2 regions of the Endozoicomonas sp. Z74 genome follow, and region 1 is predicted to be linked to the other one. Evidence: predicted binding sites of a transcription regulator. Region 1 holds the regulator's gene; the other holds the start of a gene.
The links. Region 1 encodes LexA, which represses DNA repair genes until DNA is damaged. Its sites were predicted from a motif close to TACTGTNTANNTANACAGTA; they were not measured.
Positions count from the first base shown of each region.

Region 2: the regulator LexA is predicted to act here: its motif matches at 1,670-1,689, upstream of ACNRUY_RS08700 (DNA topoisomerase III).

Region 1 is NZ_JBLYZI010000016.1:57,997-61,177, reverse strand. It holds gene ACNRUY_RS06965 (DUF6586 family protein) at 1-361, shown strand, start outside; gene ACNRUY_RS06960 (hypothetical protein) at 610-852, shown strand; gene ACNRUY_RS06955 (SulA-like leucine-rich domain-containing protein) at 910-1,344, opposite strand; gene lexA (transcriptional repressor LexA) at 1,430-2,026, opposite strand; gene ACNRUY_RS06945 (TetR/AcrR family transcriptional regulator) at 2,203-2,832, shown strand; gene ACNRUY_RS06940 (L,D-transpeptidase family protein) at 2,942-3,181, shown strand, end outside.
Region 2 is NZ_JBLYZI010000022.1:5,108-8,288, reverse strand. It holds gene ACNRUY_RS08710 (DsbA family protein) at 1-12, shown strand, start outside; gene ACNRUY_RS08705 (serine/threonine-protein kinase) at 64-1,506, opposite strand; gene ACNRUY_RS08700 (DNA topoisomerase III) at 1,772-3,181, shown strand, end outside.

The DNA.
Region 1 (3,181 bases):
AGCAATGGTTCAGGCGTATCGTTCGTTACTGGCGGAGATTATGACCAATTATCGGCTATCGGTAAGTCAGCTTCCCACACTGGATGAGGCAATTAACAGCATTCATCTCAAGGGTGAGGTGTCATCTGAGTTGCAGTACATCGAGCAGCTTGAACAGCATGAGTCGTGGTTGTCCTCTTTGCTCCGCTCTCACCAGGAGTGCCTGATGCCGACGCAGAGAAAGGTGCCCGAAAGGTCCTCAGAGATACCCCTGGTAAGTGCTTCCGCTATGGATCTTGAGCTGCCGGATAGTGCGGCCAGTATTCTGGTCTCCCTGAAAGAACTGGTGACTTATAGTCGCAACTTCAGCCTTGAGTGGTAGCCTTCTGGCATATTGCAATGACGGCCGGTACACATTCCTGTGGGAAGCGCCAGTGGAAATCGGATGTATGCCAGTTTGAAGGCCTCACCTTGAAAGCCAATAGCGGCTAATGCAAAATAGCCCGGTTAACTTAACCCCTTTAAAGGCACCTCTATTCAAGTGATTGAACGAGTGCCGCTTTACCATTGAACCAGTGGCCTGCGCACCTGCCATGGTTCTATTTAAGAGCAATCAGGTACTGGATCACTATGTCAGCGACTTTTCTTGAAATTGTTGAGCTCCCATCAGGGGAGATTGTATTGCGTCGAAGCGATGAGGAAAGTGCTGAGCCCCTGGTGACCATGACATTTTCCCAGGAGTTGCTGGAATTCCTCCAGGGGGATCAATTTGAAGTGGCCCGCATTATGCTGGACGCCTGCATAGAAGAGGTCAGCCGTAAAACCGAGGCCGGTACCGAAGGCTATATTCCTGAAAACCGGGTTTTGCACTAACCGTTTCATCATGCTGACCGGCTTTATCGGGTGGCCGGTTATATCGTGCTACAGGTATTAATCCCGGTTTCGAATGGCCAGCCCCTGGCATCGTCCGCTTCTGGCTGCCAATTCAAGTTCATTCAGGGTTGAGGAATCCAGCTGATTAATCCAGCTGACCACGGTATGACTGGTACCGGAGGCCAGGGCCTGGCGGGTCAGCTTCAGGGAATCCTGTCGGGCTGAGGGATTGAGCACCTGAACCCGGTTATTGCTGATGCCAGACAGTTTCAGCCATTTCTTGGTTTTTAAGGCATGTTCGCTGGAAAGGATCAGAGTGAGCCAGCGGGGCTCCTGATCGTTAGCCAGATCATTGAGCATGGACTTTAAAAATTGGCCTGCCTGCCATGGGGGGCCAGATAGAATCAGCTCATCAATCGCGCTTTTGTGGTTCCAGGAGCCTGGGTTTGTCCTGGAGGCGGTGGTCAGGGGATGAGTCGTTAATGCTTGCATGTCAGGCCCTCCACTACAGACGGGTGTTTATGCTCTTTGAGTATTTATGCCTTTAGGCCTTTAGACCCTTCAGGTCCTGTGGGTTTCAATTCCTTATTACGCCGACACTGAGCCCTTCAATGGCAAAAATGTCATGGTTCAGGTCTACCTCGATGGTGGTGAAGTCCGGGTTTTCCGGATGCAGGTAAACTTTGTTCCGTTTCTGTTCGAACCGCTTCACTGTTACTTCATCCTCGATCCGGGCCACTACGATCTGGCCGTTCTGGGCAACACTGGTTTTGTGAACCGCCAGCAGATCCCCATCCAGAATACCGATGTCCTTCATACTCATGCCCCTGACCCTGAGCATAAAGTCGGCTTTGGGTGAGAAAAAAGAGGGGGTGATCGAAAGATGGTTTTCAATATGTTCCTGGGCAAGAATCGGGCTTCCTGCAGCCACCTGCCCGATAATGGGAAGTCCCAGAGCATCAGAGCCCGGGATACGAATCCCTCTTGAAGCGCCGGGTGTGATTTCGATGGCCCCCTTTCTGGCCAGGGCCCTGAGGTGTTCCTCGGCCGCGTTGGGAGAACGGAAGCCAAAAGTGCTGGCAATTTCAGCACGGGTAGGGGGAAATCCTGTTTCTTCTATATGGGCCTTGATCAGTTCAAGAATCTCGGCCTGTCGTTTGGTGAGCTTAATCATGGCTGGTGTCTGTGTTTTTATACAGTATCTGTAATTATATACAGTATATTGATTCCTGCAAGGGACTGTTTTCTTGAACCACCGGGTTTATTGCGGTATTACTTTTACAACTTGCAGTTTTTGGTTTCAAACGGTAGTTTTAAACAATTGTTTATGCTAATGGTGCTTAAGAAAGTATGTCACAGTCAGCCACTGTAGAACGAATCCTGGACGCAGCTGAACAGCTGTTTGCTGAGCATGGGTTTGCGGAAACCTCTCTGCGGGCGATTACCAGTCATGCAGGAGTCAATCTGGCGGCTGTCAACTATCACTTTGGTTCCAAAAAAGCCCTGATCCAGGCGGTTTTTTCAAGGTTCCTTGAGCCTTTTACCACCAATCTGGCCAGTGCACTTTCCCAGATCAATGAGCAAAACAATACCCCCGACCTGGAAGAGGCCCTGCATATGCTGGTGGACCAGATTATGGCGGTCAAACCCCGCAGAGAAAATGATCTGTCGGTATGCATGCGACTAATCGGGTTGGCTTATTCCCAGGGGCAGGGGCACCTCAAGAAATATTTACGGGAAGTGTATGGCGAGGTTTTTGAGGATTACCTTAAGTTGCTGATCAAAACCTGCCCGAATCTGCCCGCCGGGGATCTTTTCTGGCGGGTCTATTTTATTCTGGGTGCTGCGGTGTTTACCCTGTCGGGATCAGATGCGCTCCGGGCCATTGCCGAGAATGATTATGGTACCCGCTATGAGGTGGAAGAGATTCTCAGGAAAATGGTGCCCTTTATGGCGGCAGGCCTGCGTGCCCATACCTGAGATGAATACGGCAACGGGTGAAGATACCCATTGTTAATTACCCGCTCTTTGAGGTTTTGATGGCCTCTCTGTTCCCTTTTTCTGTAACCCAGCGGAGTCCAGGTTTTCTATGCATCTGTCGGTTCATATTGCCACCCAGGAGATGATCCTGCATCAGGACAATGGTCAGGTTCGACGCTATAGCATCTCAACCGCCAGTAAAGGGACTGGGCAGCAGGAGGGTAGCTGGCAGACCCCCCTTGGACGTCATGTCATCAGAGCCAAAATTGGTGAAGGTCTGCCGCTGCACTCAGTATTCGTCAGTCGTCGCTTTACCGGGGAGATTTATTCCCCGGAATTAACAGCAGTA
Region 2 (3,181 bases), on a different contig from region 1:
CTATTGAGTTAATCAGGGTGCACCAAGAATGTCCAGCTGAGTGTTTAGGGCCATTCAAGGGGCTTAATCCAGGTCATCAAGTTCTGAGTCACTATTCAGTTTTTCAAGGCACTCGTTCAAGCGTTCACAGGTTTTTTCAGGGCTTAAGCGTCGTGAAGGGTTTTGATCCAGTAAGGTGATAATAACATTGAGCAGGCCACTGTCATCATTTTCAAAAACCGGGAAGTGACGTTCAATATATTCTTTTTTTGACCCTCTACTTCGGCGTGAAAACCATAAGGTTCTGGTAAGGGATTCTTCTTTTTTTTCAGGAGGGCTATTGTGTACCCCTTCAGAACTTAAACAATCCAACGGACAGTCAGTGGCCAACTCAAAAAGAAGCGAGCCCAAACTCCACATGTCGGCCGCTTTGCCATGAGATGATCTCGTATAGAGTTCCGGCGCTACATAACAGGGCGTGCCACAACTGGTCATCGTTTTTTGTTCCTCGTCAAGCAACTTGCTTAAGCCAAAGTCAATCAGTTTTGGGGTCATGGTTTGATCGATTACAATGTTTTCTGATTTGATGTCACGGTGAATTATGTTCATTGAATGGAGGTGGCCGATGGCACTGGCCATGGGTATACCCAGCTTTATGGCAGTACAAACCCCAGTGGGATAATATTCTTTGATCTTCATCGCCAGGGCATTTCCATCTTCGGCTTTTTTGGTGACATTAAAAATATCCATACCATTGACGAATTCACTGACCACGGCATCCATTTGATAAAGGTGCCTCTGGTCGACAGGGATATCATCAGGTGAGCTTATGGCTAAAAAATCACCCTCTTGTTTGTGGGATACAACCAGATAGTGCAGCTTTGCTATGTTAGGGTGATCAATATTCAATAACCCGATTACTTCACCTTTGTATAAGCTGAGCCACTCGGGCTGTTCATAATTTTCAATTATTTTTACGGCATAGACCTCACCTTTTTCATCAATCCATCGGTTGACATTGCCCAATGTGCCTTTCTCAATTGCACCCTCAGGCACAGGATGGAGCTGAAGGCACTGTGTAATAGCTTGTTCGATCTGTGACTGACTTTTTGGAGCAACCGGAATATCCAAGGCCAGCTTGAGCTTTTGTTTTTGTGAATCCAAAGATGCAGGCGGTTTGCTCTGGGGGGGCTCTGCTGTTTCCACTGAGGGAGCATTTAGAGTGGATGGAGTTTCAGAAATGGCTTGCTCTCTGAATGGGGCTGGTTCTGATACTGGCTCCACTTCAGGCTCCGGAGCGGGCTTGATGGTAAAATAATCAAGGGTTTTCCCCAGTCCCCAACCGGCAGCTGACCCCGTTATTCCTCCAGCAATGGTTGACTTAACAGAGCCCTTGCAGGCGCCAACCAGGATGCCACAGAAAGTACCTGCCAGCGTGGTTACGGTCACTGTGTCATAGCCAGATGGCTTTCCTTCTGGTCTTGGCGTAGAAGGGGGTGATGCAGATACTCCTGTTGTGGCTGGCATAATCAAGCGGTCTCCGGTTAAAAATGGGTTTGGGCATTGAAAGCCCCGGACTGAAATAAAGTAATGAACCGAATGTCTGCTTTGACCAACAGGCCGGTTAGTAGGGGTGACATTATTAACCGTGTGGCTTAAGTGTTGGTTTTTTCCCCGGATTCCATAATAATACTGTATAAATAATCAGTTTTAATGCCCTGTATCTGTCCCCTGATGAAACCTTGGGCATACTGATCCGGAGAACTTTCGACGTTTATGGAAACCATCCATCATGCGATTGATCATCGCTGAGAAACCCAGCCTGGGGCGGGCCATTGCCGATGTGCTGAAAAAGCCGCTGAAAAAGCACGAGGGCTATATTGAGGCGGCTTCGGGCGATGTGGTGACCTGGTGCATAGGCCACCTCCTGGAGCAAGAGGAGCCCGATGCCTATGACCCGGCTTATAAAAAGTGGCAACTGGACCATCTGCCTATTCTTCCTCAACAGTGGCTGCTTCGACCCCGTAAAGGGGGGCGGGCTCAGCTGGGTGTTATCCGTAAACTGCTCAAGCGGGCGGATATCATTGTTCATGCCGGTGACCCGGACCGGGAAGGGCAGTTGCTGGTGGATGAGGTGCTGGATTACCTGAAGTTGTCCGCCACCCGTCGCAGGGAGGTAAGGCGGCTGCTGGTGAATGACCTTAATCCGGCTGCGGTTCGCCAGTCCCTGGAACGCCTTCGTTCCAATCAGGAATTTGTCCCTCTGGCAGTATCGGCCCTGGCCCGCTCAAGAGCCGACTGGTTGTACGGAATTAACCTGACCCGTGCCTGTACGTTGCTGGGGAGGAAAGTGGGGCATAATGGTCTGCTCTCTGTGGGACGGGTGCAAACCCCGATTCTTGGGCTGGTGGCCCGGCGGGATGAAGACATAGAGCACTTTCAGCCCAAGCCCTATTTTGAAGTGTTTGCGGTGCTGTTCACCGATCAGGGGGAGTGTTTCCGGGCCAAATGGCAGCCCAGCGAGGCTTGTCAGCCCTGGATGGACGACGAAGGTCGGGTGCTTGACCACCGCCTTGCCCAGAATGTCGTGGACCGCATTACCGGAAAGACCGGCCAGGTGATCCGTGTTGACGATAAAAAGGGCAGGGAGCCACCGCCTCTGCCCTATTCACTGTCGGTATTGCAGATTGATGCCGCCCGGCAGTTGCGACTGGATGCCAGTAAAGTGCTGGACAGCTGTCAGCGTCTTTACGAGCGGAAATTGATTACCTACCCCCGTTCCGATTGCCGTTATCTGCCGGAAGAGCACTTTGGCCAGGCGCCGGAAATACTGGCGACGATCCGGAATAACTGTTTCTCCCTGGCAAAGGCGGTGGATCAGGCGTTGCCAGAGCGCCGGAGCAAAGCCTGGAATGATGGCAAGGTAGGCGCTCACCATGCCATTATTCCCACGGCCTGTAGAGCTGACCTTGACCGGCTCGCGGACATCGATCGGAAGGTGTATGAGCTGATTGCCAGGCAATACCTTGTTCAGTTTTATCCCGATCACACCTTTCGCAAGCGCACAGTGGAGGTGGAGATTGAAAAAGGAGTGTTCAGGGCCAGTACCCGTCAGGCTGTGGAGGAAGGCTGGAAGGCCGTTATCCATCAGAAAAAAGAGAAGCCTTCCGGTCAGGAAGAGGAAACCGGCTTTCTGCCGGAA